4 regions of the Microbispora hainanensis genome follow, and region 1 is predicted to be linked to each of the others. Evidence: riboswitches for the same ligand, from Rfam matches in the RefSeq annotation. Region 1 holds a riboswitch; each other region holds the start of a gene.
What was found. Region 1 has a riboswitch for cyclic di-AMP ahead of OHB01_RS29450 (CHAP domain-containing protein). Riboswitches for the same ligand answer to the same signal wherever they lie in the genome.
Positions count from the first base shown of each region.

Region 2: it holds a riboswitch for cyclic di-AMP, as region 1 does, so the genes downstream of both, OHB01_RS00115 (coiled-coil domain-containing protein) here and OHB01_RS29450 (CHAP domain-containing protein) in region 1, are expected to answer to the same signal.
Region 3: it holds a riboswitch for cyclic di-AMP, as region 1 does, so the genes downstream of both, OHB01_RS28205 (glycoside hydrolase family 25 protein) here and OHB01_RS29450 (CHAP domain-containing protein) in region 1, are expected to answer to the same signal.
Region 4: it holds a riboswitch for cyclic di-AMP, as region 1 does, so the genes downstream of both, OHB01_RS13805 (C40 family peptidase) here and OHB01_RS29450 (CHAP domain-containing protein) in region 1, are expected to answer to the same signal.

Region 1 covers NZ_CP108086.1:6,379,125-6,383,868, forward strand. Annotated here, with positions in the region: gene OHB01_RS29435 (sensor histidine kinase) at 1-200, shown strand, start outside; gene OHB01_RS29440 (TetR/AcrR family transcriptional regulator) at 238-810, opposite strand; gene OHB01_RS29445 (SDR family oxidoreductase) at 937-1,836, shown strand; cyclic di-AMP (ydaO/yuaA leader) riboswitch at 2,159-2,292, shown strand; gene OHB01_RS29450 (CHAP domain-containing protein) at 2,307-2,981, shown strand; gene OHB01_RS29455 (ArsR/SmtB family transcription factor) at 3,130-3,477, shown strand; gene OHB01_RS29460 (SDR family oxidoreductase) at 3,570-4,331, shown strand; gene OHB01_RS29465 (excinuclease ABC subunit UvrA) at 4,632-4,744, opposite strand, start outside.
Region 2 covers NZ_CP108086.1:23,171-27,914, forward strand. Annotated here, with positions in the region: gene OHB01_RS00105 (DeoR/GlpR family DNA-binding transcription regulator) at 88-891, shown strand; gene galT (galactose-1-phosphate uridylyltransferase) at 1,070-2,128, shown strand; cyclic di-AMP (ydaO/yuaA leader) riboswitch at 2,199-2,337, shown strand; gene OHB01_RS00115 (coiled-coil domain-containing protein) at 2,372-3,283, shown strand; gene OHB01_RS00120 (hypothetical protein) at 3,349-3,780, opposite strand; gene OHB01_RS00125 (DinB family protein) at 4,068-4,580, shown strand; gene OHB01_RS00130 (M50 family metallopeptidase) at 4,604-4,744, opposite strand, start outside.
Region 3 covers NZ_CP108086.1:6,116,854-6,121,597, reverse strand. Annotated here, with positions in the region: gene secD (protein translocase subunit SecD) at 1-1,366, shown strand, start outside; gene OHB01_RS28205 (glycoside hydrolase family 25 protein) at 1,465-2,190, opposite strand; cyclic di-AMP (ydaO/yuaA leader) riboswitch at 2,203-2,348, opposite strand; partial or broken gene OHB01_RS39980 (undecaprenyl diphosphate synthase family protein) at 2,625-3,069, shown strand; partial or broken gene OHB01_RS39975 (oxygenase MpaB family protein) at 3,066-3,440, shown strand; gene OHB01_RS39970 (hypothetical protein) at 3,695-4,006, shown strand; gene OHB01_RS28190 (hypothetical protein) at 4,310-4,564, opposite strand; gene OHB01_RS28185 (hypothetical protein) at 4,574-4,720, opposite strand.
Region 4 covers NZ_CP108086.1:2,935,636-2,940,379, forward strand. Annotated here, with positions in the region: gene OHB01_RS13785 (VOC family protein) at 1-94, opposite strand, end outside; gene OHB01_RS13790 (YafY family protein) at 188-1,159, shown strand; gene OHB01_RS13795 (alpha/beta hydrolase) at 1,209-1,841, opposite strand; gene OHB01_RS13800 (MarR family winged helix-turn-helix transcriptional regulator) at 2,055-2,384, shown strand; gene OHB01_RS13805 (C40 family peptidase) at 2,451-2,900, opposite strand; cyclic di-AMP (ydaO/yuaA leader) riboswitch at 3,095-3,253, opposite strand; gene OHB01_RS13810 (hypothetical protein) at 3,659-4,744, opposite strand, start outside.

The DNA of each region.
Region 1 (4,744 bases):
GGCCGCCGGTTCCGCCGTACGAGGTGGACGACCTGTTCGAGCCGTTCCGCCGGCTCGGGGGCGACCGGGTCCGCTCCGCCCGCGGGGCGGGCCTGGGCCTGTCGATCGTCCGGGCCATCGCGGTGGCACACGGCGGCGGGGTGGAGGCGCTGGCCCGGCCCGAGGGCGGCCTGGTGGTGACCGTACGCCTGCCGAAGTAAGCCGTGCGGCCGTGCGCGCCGTGACCCCGCGGGTCGCTCAGGCCTGGTCGCGGGTCAGGGCCAGCAGTTCGCGCAGCATGTCCTCCGCGAGGGCGGCGAGGGAGCGCTGCTCGTCCTCGCGGAGCCACTGAACGAAAGCGATCTTGAACACGGTGACGCCCGACTCCGCCGCCAGGGTGGCCGCGGGCTCGTCCACGCCTCGCGCGCGCAGGGCGCCCGCGACCGCCTCGGCGAGGGTGGCGAGCTTGTGCCGCTCGCGTTCCTGCAGCGCGGGGTTCTGGTCGATCACGGACTGCCGGGTTCGCGAATGATGCCGGCGCTCGTCCGGGAAGAAGGACGTCGCGGACCGCAGGGCGCAGGCGACGATCTCAATCGGCGACGCGTCCGGCGGCGCGGCCTCCACACCGGCGAGGAACGCCTGGGTGAACAGGTGCTGGTTGTGGAAGAGGACCTCGCGCTTGTCGCTGAAGTGGCGGTAGAAGGTGCGCTCGGTCAGGCCGACGGACTGTGCGATGTCCGTGGCGGTCGTCTGCTCGAACCCGTGGGTCGCGAACAGTTCGAGCGCGGCCTCCTGCAGCCGCTCGGCGGCCCCGGGCGCCCAACGCGTCATGCGATCAAGTGTAGTGATGACGGCCACGAAGGAGTACCGTGATGTCTGTGACTGACGTCAGTCACAGACATCAGTTTTTCGGGAAGTCGCTCCGCCCTGCCGGCGGTGCGCCGAAGGAGATTCCTCATGCGTGTTTTCGTCACCGGAGCCTCCGGATGGATCGGCTCCGCGGTGACCGATGAGCTGCTCGCCGCCGGTCACGAGGTCATCGGACTGGCGAGGTCGGACGCGTCCGCCGCCGCCCTGGAGGGCAAGGGGGCCCGGGTCCGCCGCGGCGACCTCGACGATCTCGAGGGCATCCGCCTGGGCGCCCGGGACGCCGACGCCGTCATCCATCTCGCGAACAAGCACGACTGGTCCGACCCGGCCGGCACGGCGGCGACCGAACGAGCCGCCGTGCAGACCATCGGCGAGGCGCTGGAGGGAACCGGTCGTCCGTTCCTGCTCGCCTCGGGACTCGCCGGTTTCGCCCCGGGCCGGCCCGCCACCGAGGACGACCCGTCGCCGTTCCACGGCCCCGATTCGCCCCGCGGCGGGAGCGAGAACCTGGCGCTGGAGTTCGTCGAGCGTGGCGTGCACACCGTGAGCCTGCGCTTCGCGCCGACCGTGCACGGCACCGGCGACCACGGCTTCATCGCGATCCTCGCCGCGATCGCCCGCGAGAAGGGCGTTTCGGGTTACCCGGGCGACGGCGCCAACCGCTGGTCCGCCGTGCACGTGCGCGACGCCGCCCGCATGGTCGCACTCGGCCTGGAGAAGGCGCCCGCGGGCGCGCGGCTGCACGCCGTCGCCGAGGAAGGCGTCCCGACCCGCGTGATCGCGGAGGCGTTCGGCCGCGCGTTCGGCCTTCCCGTCGCCTCGATCGCCCCCGGAGACGTGCCGGACCACTTCGGGTGGATCGGCAACTTCTTCGGCATGGACCTCGCGGCGACCAGCACCGCGACGCGCACCCTCCTCGGGTGGACGCCCACCGGCCCGGCCCTCGTCGACGACCTCGACGCGGGCGCGTACGCGATCTCCCGTTGACGACGCCGCGACCAAGGGCGCGTCAAGCGAGGCCGGGAGATTTTTCCGGGTCCCGGCGCGGGGGTAGCGCCCCCGCGCCGGGCCCGCGGCGGAGGGCGGGGCAGGGCGGGATCGCCGTCAGGGGCGGGGTCCCGCTGATCGGGGGCCGCCTCACCGTACCCTTGCCGTCCGCTTTGTACCGGACTTGACGGGTAAAATCCCTCTTGTAGTTACTTGACCGGTCTGACCTGGTCTATTAGCTTTTAGGCAGCTCAGGGCGCACTTGCTCATCTCAATGGTCAAGAAGCCCTCCTCAGACCGACGCGGCCGGCCATCCCGGCCTGCCGCCCGGCCGCCGAGTCCGCGTCCGCGCGGAGCCGGGGACCCACCTCTCCTGGGGTGAATCGGCATGCGTGCCGTAGGGCGACTTCCAGCCCGAACCCGTCAGCTAACCCGGTAGGTGGCATGGAAGTAAGGGAGAACGCCCCACCATGCACGTCTTCACCACTTGGGTCCGCGCTGCCCTCGCGGGCGGAGCCCTCGCCTCGGCCGTGCTGATCGCGGCGCCCGCGGCGCACGCGGACAACCCGGCGACCGGGAAGGGTCCGGCGACCGCGCAGTCCATGCCGGAGATCGCCGCCAGGCTGCCCAAGATCACCTCGGCCGACGTGCTGAAGCTGGCCAGGAGCCAGATCGGGATCAGCGAGAACGCCAAGGGCGGCGGCACCAAGTTCCAGGAGTGGTACATGTCCACGCCGCGCGCCCGCGAGACCCTCGCCCGCGACGGCGGCAAGCTCGCCGACTACCTCAACGCCCCCTGGTGCGACATGTTCGTGTCCTGGGTGGGCCAGCAGCTCGGCATCGGCCCGGTGATGGGCGCCGACGCGTACACCGTGAAGCACGCGCAGTGGTTCGCCGACCACGGCCGCTGGGGTCACACGCCCAAGCCGGGCGCGGTGGTGTTCTTCGCCTGGAGCGGCAGCAAGCACATCGACGACATCAACCACGTCGGGTTCGTCGTCAAGGACAACGGCGACGGAACGATCCAGACCATCGAGGGCAACACGGGCGACGGCGGCGCCGTCGAGGCCCGCACCCGTCCCACCTGGCAGGTGGCGGGATACGGCTACCCGATGTACCCCGGGGACCTGTCCGCCTCCTCCTGACGGACGGCCTTCTGGCGGACGATCCATCGTCGTTCCGACGACGGCCCACAAGCGCGCCGGTGATCCCGGCGCGCTTCGCCGTCCCGGCCGGGAGCGTACGGCTCCTGCCGAATTGACCTACGCGAGCGCGAGCTGCGAGCCTGACGGCATGCACGCGTTCGACGTCCTCGGCGATCCGGTGCGCCGCCGGATCCTGGAACTGCTCGCGGAGGGCGAGCGCCCCGCCGGGGAGATCGGCGCGATCGTGCAGGAGGAGTTCGGGATCTCCCAGCCCGGGGTGTCCCAGCACCTGCGCGTGCTGCGGGAGAGCGGTTTCGCGACGGTCCGGGCCGAGGGCACCCGGCGCCTTTACGCCGTCGACCCGGCGCCGCTCCGCGAGGTCGACACCTGGCTCGACCACTTCCGCCGCTTCTGGAACCAGCGCCTCGACGCCCTGGGCACCGAACTCGCCCGCGGCAGGCGCGAGCGCCGACTCCGGGACGACGCCCGTCCGTAAGCCGTGCGCGTGCAGATCGCCGCAATCTGCATTATTGGCTCAGAATCACCTGGCCGGCAGGAGTCACGCCGTGGTCATAGCGCTGCTGGGCGCTGGTTAGCGGAGCCGGCCGGGGAATCGGAGCCGCGACCGCGCTCGAGTTGGGCCGGCTCGGCTATCACGTGATAGTCAACTATCTGAGAGACGCCGACTCCGCGGAGCTGGTGGTCAAGCAGATCGGCGCCGCGCAGGCGGTACAGGCCGACGTGACCGACGAAGCCCAGGTGACCATGCTGGTGGACCGGGTGGTCGCCGAGCACGGGCGGATCGACGTGCTTGTGGGCAACGCCCACACCGCGGCGCCGCCTTTCGGCCCGCTGGAGCATGTGCCGTGGGAGGCGTTCGCAGCCAAGATCAGCGATGAGCTGGCCGGCATATACCACCTGACCCGGCGGGTGCTGCCGGTCATGCGCCGGCGGCGGTCCGGCCGGATCGTCTACGTCTCCGCTACCGCGGCCGAGCTGATCATCGGCAGTGCCGCCCAGTCCACTGCCAAAGCCGCGGTGAACGCCTTCGCCCAGCAGATCGCCGGCGAGACCATACGGGACGGCATCACCGTCAATGCCGTCGCCCCTGGCGCGGTTCGTACCGATGCCACCGCTGAGGTGTTCACCGATGGCATCCGGCGCCACTTCGGTGACCGGTCGGTGACCGGCACGATGCTGCGGCCGCAGGATTTGGCTCGCCCGATCGCCGCGCTCGTGGACGGCGCGTTCGCCACGGTCACCGGCCAGGTGATCCGGGTCGATGGCGGATACGGGCTGCTGAGTCAGTTGCTGGACGGCCTACCGGCCCAGTTCTCCACGGCTTCGTGACCCTCAGAACAGGGAGTGCGGCTCAAACCCCAGGTTGATGACGTCGACCCAGGTCACAGCCCGGGGGAATACGCTGATGAGGCGGTCGCGCTCATGTCCGAGCTCCACCGGCCGACGGGCCTGCGGTTGTCGGCGGGCCTGCGCGCTTAGAGAGTTGCGGTACACCGTCGCCATTCCGATGGCGAACCCATCAGGTCGGCGACGGTGATCGCGGGTGGCACGCGCACTGGTTCGGCCTGCTGTCGCGTGCTCAGCTTGGGCGGGCCTCGGGCCCGGACCGGCATTCGCGACAGGCCGAGGTCAGGCGCCGACGTAGGCCGCGAGGTGCTCGCCGGTGAGGGTGGAGCGGGCGGCGACGAGGTCGGCCGGGGTGCCTTCGAAGACGATCCGGCCGCCGTCGTGACCGGCGCCGG
Region 2 (4,744 bases), 2.4 Mb from region 1:
ACCACGGGCGGCAAGAGGCGTACCCCAACTCAACATGTCTCCACGTTCGTGAGGCATAATTTGTTTGAATCTGTAGAGGAGTGGTGGATGCTGGCCCAGCAACGGCAGCAGGCGATCCTTGAGAGGGTACGCAGGACCGGCGGGGTGCGCGTCGCGCAGCTCGTACGCGACCTCGGGGTCTCGGACATGACGATCCGCCGCGACCTGGAGGTCCTCGCGGAACGCGGCCTGATCGTCAAGGTGCACGGCGGGGCGACCGCCACCGGCACGGGCTCGACGGAGGAGCCGGGCTTCGCGGCCAAGTCGGTGCGGCAGCAGGCCGAGAAGGAGGCCATCGCCCGCAGGGCCGCCCTGCTCGTGCGGCCGGGCAGCTCCGTAGCGCTCTCGGCCGGCACCACGACCTGGACACTGGCCCACCATCTGGTGGACGTGCCCGAGCTGACCGTGATCACCAACTCGGTGCAGGTGGCCGACGTCTTCCACCGCGCGGGACGGCCCGACCAGACCGTGGTGCTGGTGGGAGGCGTGCGCACGCCCTCCGACGCGCTGGTCGGCCCGGTGGCCGTGGCGGCCGTCCGCTCCCTGAACGTCGACACGCTCATGCTGGGCGTGCACGGCATGAGCGTCCGGGCCGGTTACACCACGCCCAACCTGCTGGAGGCGGAGACCGACCGCGCCCTCATCGCGGCCGCCCAGCAGCTCGTGGTCCTGGCCGACCACACCAAGTGGGGGACGATCGGCTTCAGCACGATCGCCGCCCTCGACGAGGCCGGCGTGGTCGTGAGCGACGTCGGCCTGCCGGAGGAGGCACGCGACGCGCTGTCGGAGCACGCCGGCGAGCTCCTCCTCGTCGATCCGTCCGGGGAGACCGAGCTGGAGACCGCGCTGTGACGCCGGCCCGCCGCACGTCCTCCGACGCCTGTAGTAAACCCGGTGCATCCCCCGGCCTCCGCGCGCCCGCCGTGTCCCCCTTTCGCAAACCCGCACCGACCCCCTTGTAAGCCCGCTCCGACCCGGGACACCGCACCGTGAAAGCCGGAGATCGCACCGTGAAGCTGGAGACCGCTCTGTGAAGCGCACCATCACCCATCTCGCCGACGGCCGTGAGCTGATCTACTTCGACCGGCGCGACGACGCCGACCACAGCGCCATCGACACCAGGGACCTGCCGCCGCGCCCGCTCGCCTCCGAGCTGCGCTACGACCCCCTGATGGACGAGTGGGTGGCCGTCGCCCGGCATCGCCAGACACGCACACACCTGCCGTCGGCGGAGGAGTGCCCGCTCTGCCCGGGTCATCCCGGCTCGGAGATCCCCTCGCCGTACGAGGTGGCGGTGTTCGAGAACCGCTTCCCGTCGTTCAGCTTCAACACGGGCTCGTACGAGCAGGTGGGCGGGCTGAGCGAGGTGCGTCCGGGGATCGGGCGCTGCGAGGTCGTCTGCTTCACCTCCGACCACAACGCGTCGTTCAGCTCGCTGAGCGACGAGCAGGCCGAGCTGGTCGTCGAGGCGTGGGCCGACCGTACGGCCGAGCTGTCCTCGCTGCCCGGCGTGGAGCAGGTCTTCTGCTTCGAGAACCGCGGCGCCGAGATCGGCATCACGCTGCCGCACCCGCACGGGCAGATCTACGCCTATCCGTACGTCACGCCGCGCACCCGGCAGATGCTGAACGCCGCCGCCCGTCATCAGGGCGGCAACCTGTTCGCGGATGTCCTGGCCGCCGAGCGGAAGGGCCCCCGGGTGGTGGCCGCCAACGAGCACTGGACGGCCTTCGTGCCCGCCGCCGCGCGCTACCCGTTCGAGGTGCACGTCTACCCGCACCGCCAGGTGCCCGACATCCCGGCGCTGTCGCCGGAGGAGCGAGCCGCGTTCGCGCCGCTCTACATCGAGGTGCTGCGCCGCCTGGACGGGCTGTTCGGCGTCGTCATGCCGTACGTCGCGGCCTGGCACCAGGCTCCTGTCACCTACCGGCGCGACCTCGCCTACCTTCACCTGCAGCTTTTCACGATCCGGCGGGCGCCCAACAAGCTCAAGTATCTGGCCGGATCGGAGTCGGCCATGGGCGCGTTCGTCAACGACGTGCTGCCCGAGGAGGCCGCCCGGATGCTTCGCGAGGCGATAACGGCCTGATCTCCGATTGATTGCGGCTTTGGTGGCAGCGACGGTTTCTTTACCACTAGTATCCCTGACACCGGCCGTCACAACCGGTACGCCTAATCCCGGGCGCCCCGCCCGGGAACCGGGGACCCAATCACGCACCTGGGGTCAAGGCAGTCGCCTGCCCGGGCTCCTCCAGCCCGAACCCGTCAGCTAACCCGGTCGGCAGATGGAGAGGAGTGGGCTCTGCCCCGCGCATTCCCCCTGGCTGTCGGCGTGCTCGCCTCCGCCGTCCTCGTGTTCGGTACGGCGGCGCCGGGCGTCGCCGAGCCCAAACCGACGGAGAAACAGCTCAAGAAGGAGCTGTCGGACCTGCGGCAGAAGGTCAACCGGCTGATCGCCGACTACAACGCCAAGCGTGTCGCCCTCGCCAAGGCCCGTGAGGAGGAGAAGGCGGCTCGCGACCGGCTGGCCAGGGCCCAGGCCGACTACCAGGCCGCCAGCGACGCCGTACGGCAGATGGCCGGGCTGCGCTACCAGACCGAAAGCGCGATGGCGCTGCCCGACATGAACACCGCCGCGCTCAACTACCAGCTCAAAGAGGAACAGGCCGCCCGGCTCGCGCACTTCGACCGGGTGCGCGACGCCCGGCAGCAGGCCGCGGACGCCGCCAAGACGCTGACCGCGCAACTGAAGGCGCAGGCCGAGGCGGTCGCCGTACAGCGCAAGGACGCCGAGGACCTCATCGACGAGATCAAGGACAAGCTCGACGCGCTGATCCCGATCGCGCCGGGAAAGCTCCCGGGTGGGTCGTGGGCACCGGAGCTGCCCAGCGGTGCCGACAACATCACGCCCCGGATGAGGTTCATGCGCACCGAGGTCGAAAACCACTTCAGCCTGCGGTTCCCGGTGGGCTGCTACCGGGCGGAGAACAGCGGCGAGCATCCTCTCGGGCGCGCCTGCGACTTCATGATGAGCTCGGGCGGCGCCATGCCCTCCCCCGAGATGAAGGCGCTCGGCGACAGCCTGGCCGACTGGGCCATCAAGAACGGCCCCAAGCTCGGCGTCATGTACGTGATCTGGCAGCAGCGCATCTACAACCTCGGCCGTCCCGGCTGGCGGCTCATGTCCGACCGCGGCGGAATCACCGCCAACCACTACGACCACGTACACATCTCGATGTACTGACCTGCCAGGGCACTCGCGGGGTGGGCCGGCCACCTCGGCGAGCGAGGCGGCCGGCCCGCTCCGGGTCAGGCCGGGATCTGCTTCTCGTGCCAGGTGTAGTAGAGGTAGGTGCTGCCGGGCCCGGTCAGCGTGCCGTAGACCTGCCAGAAGGTGTTGGTGCCGGGCGAGAAGCGGAAGATCTTGTCCCCGGGCCGGTCGTCCACGATGACCTGCTGTGACCCCGTGGGCCCGATCCGGACCTCGATCGTGAACGTCTCGTTGTCGGGGATGTCGAGGCAGACCTCGTGCGTGTACGCCGTCGGACCGGCGATGTTGTAGAGGCGATTGTCCACCGCCGGCGACTCGACGTTGGTGGGGACGTATTTGTTGACGACGTAGGTGTACCCGCCCGTGGAGCAGTCCACTGCGGAGGTGTCCGCGAGCGCGGGGCCGGCGCCGGTGAGCGTGACGCCGAGAACGCCGGCGGCGACGGTGAGAACGGAGATGGTGCGCTTCATGCCTCTCCTCATCCGTACGGTGTGACGCTTCAACCAAGTAGTTGAAGGCTGAACTGATTTTGATCACATTCGCCACAATTACACAAGTCTGATCAATTACCTGTCCGAATCCGAGTCAAGACGGCCGGGTTCGGCCTCCCGTCGGGCGCAGGCCCGGCGTGCGGCCCGGCCTTCGGCTACGTCATGAACCGCGCTCAGGAGGGGGGTGCCGGGACGGGCAGAACCGCCGGGTGCCTCCGCCCGCTAATCGGGGTGACTACGCGCCGAGTCCGGGGGAGGATGCCGGGATGACCGACACACGTATCGATCCCCCCGTCGTCGCGGGAGAGCGCGAGATGCTGCGCGCCTGGCTGGACTGGCACCGTGACACCCTCGCCGTGAAGTGCCGGGGCCTCACCGAGGAGCAGTTGCGGCTGCGCTCGGTGCCGCCCTCCAGCATGTCGCTGCTCGGCCTCGTACGGCACATGGCCGACGTCGAGCGGGCCTGGTTCCGGAGGCGGCTGAACGGCGAGGATCTTGGCGGCATCTACTTCAGTGCCGACGACCCGGACGGCGAGTTCGACAATGTGGACACCGCGTCGGCCGAGGAGGCCTTCGCGACCTGGCAGGCGGAGATCGAGCAGGCGCGGGCGGCCGAGGAGGCCTGCGCCGACCTGGACGCCATGACGAAGGCGTCCACTCGTGACGGCGTCCACTACTCGCTGCGGTGGATCATGTGCCACATGATCGAGGAGTACGCCCGCCACAACGGCCACGCCGATCTGCTGCGCGAGCGCGTCGACGGCGTGACGGGCGAGTAGCCCCCGACGGCGAGTGGCCTCCCTCAGCCGGACAGGCGGACCGGGTTGACGAGGTCGGCGTAGATGAGCAGGCCGCCCATGACGACCAGCAGGGCCGCCATGACGTACGTCAGCGGGAGCGCCTTGGCCACATCCACATAACCGGGGACGGGCCTGCGGCGCAC
Region 3 (4,744 bases), 260 kb from region 1:
CGCGGTCGCGCTCGCCTGCTACGGCCTGATCTCGTACGCCGGGCTCGTGGCCATGGGGGCCACGCTCACGCTGCCCGGCCTGGCCGGGTTCGTCCTGGCGATCGGCATGGCGGTGGACGCCAACGTGCTGGTCTTCGAACGGGCCAGAGAGGAGTTCGGCGACGCGCCCCGGCGGGGCCTCAAGGCGGCACTCGACCGGGGCTTCAAGAACGCCTGGAGCGCGATCGCCGACTCCGGCATCACCACCCTGCTCGCCGCCGGGCTGCTGTTCTGGCTGGCCTCGGGGCCGGTGAAGGGCTTCGGCGTGACGCTGGCCATCGGCGTGCTGGCCTCGTTGGTCTCGGCCATGCTGATCACCCGGGTGCTCACCGCCGCGCTGATCGGCAGGATCGGCCCGCGGGCGTCCGGCATCGGCTCGATCGGCCGGGTCAGGACGTGGCTGACGCGGCGCGACCCGGACCTGATGCGGCGCGGGCGGCTGTGGCTCGCCGTCGCGGCCGGGCTGCTCGTGGTCGCGGGCGCGGGCCTGGTCACCCGCGGCCTCAACTACGGCGTCGAGTTCACCGGCGGCCGGATCGTGGAGTTCGGCACGAGCAGGCCCGTGGACGTCGCGGCGGCCAGGCAGGCGGTGGCGGACGCCGGGTTCCCCTCGGCCGTCGTGCAGCGGTCGGACGACGCGCTCTCGGTGCGCACCGGGCAGATCAGCGCCGACGACGTGGTCCGCATGGAGGAGGCGCTCGACCGGCGCGTGGGCGAGGTCGCCAAGCAGCGCGACGAGCTGATCGGGCCGAGCCTGGGCGAGGAGCTGCGCCGCAACGCGATCATCGCGCTCGCTGTCGCGCTCGCCGCACAGCTCGTCTATCTGGCGTTCCGGTTCCGGTGGACGTTCGGCACGGCGGCCGTGGCGGCGCTGTTCGTGGACGCGGCCGTCGTCGTCGGCGCGTTCGCCTGGATGGGCAGGCCGATCGACGGGGTGTTCCTGGCGGCGATGCTCACGATCATCGGTTATTCGGTCAACGACAAGGTCGTGCTGTTCGACCGGGTGCGCGAGCTGTGGCCGGTGCGCCGCCGCGAGCCGTTCGGCCGGGTGGTGAACGCCGCGATCCTGCAGACCGCGCCGCGCACGGTCAACACCGGGCTCGGGGCGCTGTTCATCCTGGCGGCGCTTGCGGTGTTCGGCGGCGACTCGCTGCGCGACTTCGCCGTCGCCCTCCTGATCGGCATCGTCGCCGGCACGCTGTCGTCGTCGTTCGTGGCCGGGCCGGTGGCGATCGCGCTGGAGCGGCGCTCCGGCCAGGCGCCGCCGGCTCCCGCCGCGCCCCGGGTCAGGCCCGTACGCCGCGACGACTCCGGCGCGGTGGTCTGAGGCCGGTACGGCTCCCGGCGCGTCCCCCCGGGGCGGGCGATCCGCCCCGGGGGGACGCCGGGCTGTCGGCGGCGCTGCCAGCGGCGTTATCGGCGGCGTTATCGGCGGCCGAGCGCGCGCAGCTGGGCGGGCGTCAGCGAGGAGACGTTCTGGTCGATGGGCTCATCGGTGTACTGGTGGATGGCCCAGGTCTTCCAGTCGGCGGGCGGCGTGATGTCGCCGGGCGCCTTGCTGTAGTGGGCCACCCACAGCGGGTACTGGCCGAGGCCGCGGCCGTACTTGTTGGCGAAGTTCCACCCGCTGTAGAACATCGGCCTGGTGCCGGTCTTGGCCGTCACATACTCCAGCCAGGTCTTGGCCCACTTGTTGACCTGCTCGACGGACTCGCCGTCCGCGGTCTCCAGGTCGAGGACCAGGATGTCGCCGGGCTTGCTCGGCTGCGAGTTCACCACGCTGAGGAAGTGGTCGGCCTCGGCGATGGGGTCGTTGGAGGGGTGGCCGTAGTGGTAGGCGCCGCGGACGATGCCCTTCTTGGCCAGCTCCCGCCAGTGCCGGGGGAAGGACGAGTCGACCCAGTCGGTCCCCTCGGTGGCCTTGATGAAGCCGAACTGCGCGCGGCTGTTCATCCAGTCGTGGTCGGCCTCGTAGCCGGAGACGTCCTGACCGTACGTGTGCGGGTTCGCGTACGCCGGGGCGGCGGGCAGAGCCACGGCCGCGGTGATGCCGGCCGTGGCGGCCGAGACCGCGAGGGTCGCCGCCGCGAGGGCGGAGCGCAGGCGCCGGCGCGAGTGCCGGCCCCCGAGGGAGAGCCGATGGGTGGACATGACGAGGTTGACTCCTTGCTTCCATGCCGCCTACCGGGTTAGCTGACGGGTTCGGGCAGGAAGTGCCCTACGGGCGCATCTGGGGGCCTGCGCTCCGATTCACCCCAAAGAGAGTGGGTCCCCGGCTCCACATGACGCGGATTCGGCGGCCGCGCGGTCATGGGACCACGCGGACCGGGCAACGACACGGCAAGGGATGGGTCGCCGGAGGCGGGTCGTTACCCCATACCGTGTGCCCTAAAGGTACACAATTCACCAGAATGGTGTAAACAGGACAAAACACGCCTTTACCTGGCACAACGCGGCAGCACCTGGTCCGGACCCGCTTGAAGTAAGGGCCGTGGCTAACAACGGTAAGTAGTCGATCTCTCACCGACTGTGCAAGCCTCGTCGCCGTGAGGGTGAGAAGCGTCCCCCGTCATGTGGCGTGCGTCATGGACGGGAACGGCAGGTGGGCCGCGCAGCGGTCCCTGCCCCGCACCGAGGGGCATCGGGCGGCCGAGACCGCTGTCCACGGCGGCCGCCGCGACATCGTCGAGGCCGCCAGGTCGCTGATCCGCGACGGCGTGCCGCCCGAGCAGGTCACCGAGGAGAGTTTCGCCCGTCGTCTGCCCCACCCCGACATGCCGGAGGTCGACCTCGTCATCCGCACCTCCGGCGAACAGCGCATCTCCAACCTCATGCTCTGGCAGGTGGCGTACGCCGAATGGGTCTTCCCCCCGGGTGCTGTGGCCCGACTTCCGTGCCGGGCACTTCTGGGAGCGCCTGGAGATCTACCGGCGGCGCCACCGCCGGTTCGGCGCCACACCGGCACCGATCTCGGCACCGGTCTCGGCACCGGTCTCGGCACCGACACCGACAGGAAAGGGACGTCGATGAGTGACGCAGCACCGGGATCCATGCTCCACGAGCTGACCCGGCAGACGCGCTGGGGGCTGGTGGCGACCCGGGCCATCGTCCTGGAGGCCGCGCACCCGCAGATCGGCGCGGCGCTGATCACCAACTCGACCTTCGTCGCGCACCCGTGGCGCCGGCTGCGCAACACCGTGCTCAGCGCGCAGCGCATGGTGGACCCCGACATCCGGGTGCGGCAGCGGGAGGCGGCCCGGCTCAACCGCCTCCACGCGCGCATCACCGGCACCGACGCCGAGGGCCGCCCGTTCAACGCCGCGGACTCCGAGGCGCGCGCCTGGGTGGTGGCGACGCTGTTCGAGTCCACGGTCACGATGTGCCGGTTGAGCGGCGAGTCCCTCGACGGTCCGGTCCTGGAAAGGCTGTACGCCGAGTTCCAGTCGTTCCTCACCCTCATGGACCCCTACGGGGGCAGGCTCCCAAGGCGGGGGCGCTCCTGCGCCTCCTCACACCCGGCCCGGAGGCGGCCGGCACCGCCACCACCTCCGCGGCCGCCGCCGGGGGCTCCGCCGTACGATCCGCCGCGCGGTTCTTCTCCGAGGTCCTCGACCAGACCGGCGACGGCCACCTCGACTGGCCCGACCTCGCCGCGATGGCCAGGGAGATCGCCACCCGCCTCGACCTGGAGACTCAGGACGAGGACCGCCTGTTCGCGGCCTTCGCCGACTGGTGGCGGGAGCTGCAGCAGGAGCTGGACACCGACGGCGACGGACGCATCACCGGCCACGAGTACGCCGCGGCCTCCGCCGCCCTGGCCGGCCCGGCGCTCATCAGGATCGCCGAGGTACTGTTCGACGTCACCGACACCGATGACGACCAGACCATCGATGTGAGGAGTACCGGTCTCTCTTCCGTACGGCGTTCGACCACGACTCGGGCGACGACGATGATGACGGGCGGCTGACCCGGGGTGAGTTCGTCCGCCGGTTCCTCGGCTTCATGGCGGGCCGCCGGCACTCCGGCGGCTACGACCAGATGTTCGCCCAGGCCTGACGCGCTGTCGCCGCGGCCGAAGTCCAGGTCCCTGCCCGTGCGTGCGAAGGCGTAGAAGCGCTCGACGGTCTCGGCCGGCGCGCCCGCCGGGACACCGATCCGGCCCGCCAGCTCGGCGAAGGTGTCCGCCCGGAAAGCGATGCCCTGGCCGTAGAAACTCCTGCGGCACCGGCATGCCCGGCATGATCTGCGCGAACGGATAACGCGCCCGTGCCTAGGCGTCCATCACGAACCAGGCCGGGACGTGCCCGCCCGCGCCCTGGTCGTGCACGAAGTTCACGTACGGCACGGACTCGTCGGTGAACCTCCTGCCGTCCGCCGAGACGATGATCGACGGCGGGATGCACCGCTCGGACACCAGCGCGATCGTCTCCCCGGCCGGGTGCGTACGGCCCGCTGTCGTACGCGGCCAGCGCGGCGGCCATGCCTCCGCCCCCGCTGCCGACGATGACGAGGTCGAACTCCTCATCCCACGCGGTCACCGCTCCTCCTTCCGCGTGTTGCCCCGCGACCAGCAGGGCGGGGTGTCCGGCTTCGCAGCGGGGAGCATCTCCCGCTCGGAGTGCAGCACGCCGTGCTCGGTCGTGAGTTCCCGTAGGGTCGACTCATAGGTCAGCTCCGTCATGGTCCATGCCGAATCACCGGAGTG
Region 4 (4,744 bases), 3.4 Mb from region 1:
TCGCCCAGCGTGCCCGCACGCCCGTGGCCCGCTCGTAGAAGCCCGCGAGGCGCGCGACGTCGTCGGTGATGATGCGGATCGACACGAAGTCCATGGTGATCTCCCTGGTTCCCGGGTTGTTCGTCCCGGGAACACTAGGGCGGATACCGGACAGAAACCGCCCAGTATTGTCACTAGATTGTGTGACGTGGCCCGACCGACTCATCGCGTTCTCACGCTGCTGGAGCTCCTGCAGTCGGGCGGCACGCGGACGATGGCCGAGCTCGCCGACCGGCTCGGCGTCGACGAGCGCACCGTGCGGCGATATGTGGACCACCTGATCGACCTCGATGTGCCCGTCGAGTCGGTGCGCGGCCGATACGGCGGCTATCGCCTCGCCCCCGGATATCGCATGCCCCCGCTCATGCTGAGCGACGACGAGGCGCTCGCCGTGCTGCTCGGCCTGGTCGCCGGTCGCCGCGCGGGGCTGACGACGGCGGCGGGCACGGCGAGCGAGACGGCGGCGGCCAAGATCCGGCGCGTTCTGCCCGAGCGGCTCGCCCGCCGGCTCGACACCGTGCTCGAATCCCTCGCCTTCACGGCCCCGCCCGGCGAGTCCGCCGTTCCCGAGACCGCCGTGTTGCTCTGCGTCGCCGACGCGGTGCGCCATCACCGGCCGATCTCGATCAGGTATACCGCCGCCGATGGTCGGCGCAGCGAGCGCACGCTGCATCCGTACGGGCTCGTCGCCCATTCGGGCCGGTGGTACGTCACGGGCGCGGATCCGGAGATCGGCGAGGACCGGACCTTCCGGCTGGATCGCATCGCGGACGCGAGGACGCTGCCCGGCTCGTTCGAGCCGCCCGCCGGGTTCGATCCGGCGCAGCACGTCCTGGCCGGATTCGCCACGGCTCGATATCGGTACGACGTGGTGCTGCGGATCCAGGGGACGGTCGAGCAGATCCGCGCCCGGCTTCCCGCCGCCGTCGCGACCCTGGCGGATTCCGGGGACGAGGGCTGGCTCCGGGTCGAGGTGCGCGCGGAGCGGCTCGACTGGCTGCCTCCGGTGCTCGCCTCACTCGACCGGCCGTTCGTCATCGAGCGGCCGGACGAGCTGCGCGACCGTGTCGCGGCGCTCGCGGACCGGCTCGCGGCTTCCGCCCGCAGGACCGCAGAGTGACTGCGGGCGGGTGACTGCGGGCGGGTGACTGCGGGCGGGTGACTGCGGGCTAAGCGCTGGTCGCCGGCGAACCGGCCGCGTGCAGATGGCGGTCGATCGCGGCGAAGGTGGCCGCCGGCTGTTCGATGTGCGGCAGGTGACCGGCCTCCGGGATCACCTCCAGCCGGCCGTTGGCGAAGGCGCCGGCGTAGGCGGCGCCGTAAGCCGGGGTGACGATCCGGTCGCTCTCCCCCCACACCAGGAGCGTGGGCACGTCGACGTGCCGCAACCGGCGGAGCAGTTTGGGATCGTGCATGTAGGGGTCGCCCGCCAGCGTGCGCATGGTGGCCATGTCGGCCGCCCGGGCTGCGAGCTGGTCGGCGGGGACGCCGGCCGGGTCGACGTAGAAGCGCTGCGAGTCGTGCCAGGCGTATTCGGCCACGCCGCGCGCGTCCAGGGCGAAGAAGTCGCGGATCGGCTCGCCGGGGACGTCCACGCCCACGGCGTCGACCAGCACCAGCCCGGTGATGATCCCCCGCCGTGTCGCGTACGGCCATCTCGGCGGCGGTCCAGCCGCCGAGGGAGGAGCCGGCGACGAGAACGTCGCGCAACCCCAGGCGATGCAGGCAGTGCAGGTAGGCGAGGGCGAGGTCGTCGATGCCGGTGAGCCACGGGGGACGGTCGGTGCCGTTCCAGCCGGGATGCACGGGCGTCAGGGTGTGTGCCGTCCGGGAGAGGTGCCCGGCGAGCCCGGCGACCGTGGCGGGGCCGCCGCCGCCGTGCAGGATCAGGGCCGGTCTGCCGGTGCCGGCCTCCGACATGGTGAGGGACAGGTCGCGATCTGCAACAACTCGGGCGGGCGGTCAAACACGTCCAATATAGGCAGCACCGGGCCCTGGAGAGCGGGCTGTCGGCGATCGGCGCGACGCTCGCCCAGTGGGACGCCCTCCGGGCGATCAGCCGTACCCCCGGGGCGTCGGCCCGGGAGCTGGCCGCGGCGACGTTCCAGACCGAGCAGGCCTTCGGCACCCTCGCCGGGCGGCTCGTGGCCCAGGGATGGATCGAACGCAGGCCCGGGCACGGCAGGCGCATCGAGCACCATCTCACCCCTTCCGGCGAGCGGGTCCTGGAAGCCGGGCGCAAGGTCGCCGACGAGGTGCTCGCCAGGTGCTACACCGCCCTGCCGGACGCGGACCGCGCGACCCTGCTGGCCCTGCTCCGGCGCCTCGTCGTGGAGGACGCGTAGCCTCCGGCCACGCCCTCGGCGGAGATGCGCTGCGCGGCGGCGCGTCTCCACCGAGGGCGTCCCGGGTCAGACGCCGGGGCGTACGGCGGTGAGGAAGCTGCCCCTCCAATAGGCGTTGAGCCTGTCGACACTGACCACCGCGCCGCTGTGGGGGGCGCTGATCACCTTCCTGTGCCCGAGATACATGCCCACGTGGCCGCCGCCACTGGTGAAGATGAGGTCGCCGGGCTTGAGGTGCGACAGCGAGACCCTCTTCTTGGCGTGCCTGAGCATCGCCCACGTCGTACGCGGGAGCTTGACGCCGGCCTTGCGCCAGGCGAACTGGACCAGCCCGGAGCAGTCGAACGCTCCTGGGCCCGTGGCGCCCCACACGTACGGGTCGCCGAGCTGCTTCTTCGCCACCTTGATGGCGCGCTCGGCCTTCTCCTGCTGGAGAGCCGCCTTGGTGAGCTTCCTCGTGGCGGAGTTCTCGGCCACGGGCGCGGGATGCAGGGGGGTGGTCGTTGTGGGGGGCACGGGCGGGATGACCGCCGAGGTGAGGGCCGGGGCGGGGGCGGGGGCCGGGGGTGGGGATGTCACCGTCGCGGACGCGGCGGCTGCGGGGAGTGCGCTCAATGCTCCGGCCGACGCGGTGAGCGCCGCGCTACCGATCGTGACGCAGGCGATGCGGAGCAGAGTGGTGGAGTTGGTGGACAGGAGGATCTCTCCCTTTGGTCTTCCGCTTGCGCCTACCGGGTTAGCTGACGGATTCGGGCAGGGAAGATCGCCCTACGGCGCCGGCGCGCCGATTCACCCCAGACCTTCGTCGAAGGTCGATTGGTTCCCCGGCTCCGAGCCTCCTAGCTGCTCGGATTCGGCATCACCGGCGCCCAGGGGGGCGGAGAGGCGGGGCGACGGCGACTGTGGATGGTCGAACCCGGCGGGGCCGGGTTCGTAACGACGAGGTCACGTGGACCCCGCCGATGGGCAAGGAAACTACCAAGAGCCCCATATCTCCGCAAAGAGCGTCAAAAGGATAAGGAGCGCATAAAAGGGATCAAATGCGCGAAGTTGCAGGTCAGAGTGCATCTGCGGAAGAGATGTGGCGCTGGTCACACTCGTCCCATCGCGGGCCTGACCTGCGGAGGAAGGCGAGTAAGCCCTGGCGGCGGCGTACATCCTGACCCTGGCGGCCTTCGGCCCCTCGGCTGCCCGCCTGTGGTCCGGAGGGCGTTGATCGTCGCTTGCGCCGCCCGGCTGCCGCCCTGCACGAGCGGGCGTGACCTGCCGGATGGCTAGTTCGTACGCCAGAAGGCGCCGTTGGCGGAGGGGTCGTCGGGGTCGCCCTGCGGCGCGGTGAACCCGGCGCCCCACAGCGTCGTCGTCCCGGGCCTGCGCGCGATCGAGAACAGGGCGGCGTCGGTGCCGGCCTTCCGGGGGATCGGGGTGCTCCGCCACGTCGAACCCGTGACATGCCACAGGGTGGAGTTCCAGTCGCTCTGCACGATCCACACGCCGCCCGCGCCGTCGGGCTCCACCTCCGTGTACGGCTGGGCGTTGACGGCGCCGACCGAGGCGGTCCACGAGCGGCCGTTCCAGTGCATGACCAGGGGGCGGTCGTAGATCTTGTCGTCGCCCTGGTCGTCGGCGCCCTCCCAGCTCACGCCGCCGACGGCCCACACGTTGCGGGGGCCGAGGACGGCGATGTCGGTGAGCACCGCGGCGGCGTCGCGAGCGGGCAGTTTGATCGCGGGGGTGGGCACCAGCGCCCAGGACTTCCCGTTCCACCGCATGATCGCGGGACGGGTGCCCTTGGCCCCCGCCGCCCAGACGTCACCGGCCTTGTACGCGTCGACGGCGGCGGCGTGGGCCGGCAGCGGGACGCTCCGCCACGACGACCCGTTCCAGTGCCTGGCCGAGGCCGAGGAGTCGGCGACCGCCCAGACGTCCTTCGCGCCCGTGCCGTCGGCGTCCGTCGTGGAGAAGCCGCTGCCGAGCGAGAAGGTGGTCCATGTCCGGCCGTTCCACCGGCTCGCCTTCCCCGGGCCGAAGACCCACACGTTCTTGTCCGAGCCGGCGGTCACGGCCGTCAGCTCGTACGACGGGCTGCCGGGGAGCACCTTCCACGATCGGCCGTCGAACCGCTCGACCAGGCCCCGCCGCGTGCCGTTCACGACCCGGTGACCGGCCGCCCACACCGACCCGTTGCCGAGGACCGTCACGTCGTCGAGCACGTCGTCCCCGGGCAGGGTGTTCACCTTGGCCAGCCGCCACGTGGGCGCGGTCTCCCCGGCCTGGCCGCCCTGGTGGGCCGCTCCCGAGGCCGCCGCGGCCGGCAGGAACGCCAGCCCGATCGCCGATATGCCCGAGACGAGTACGGT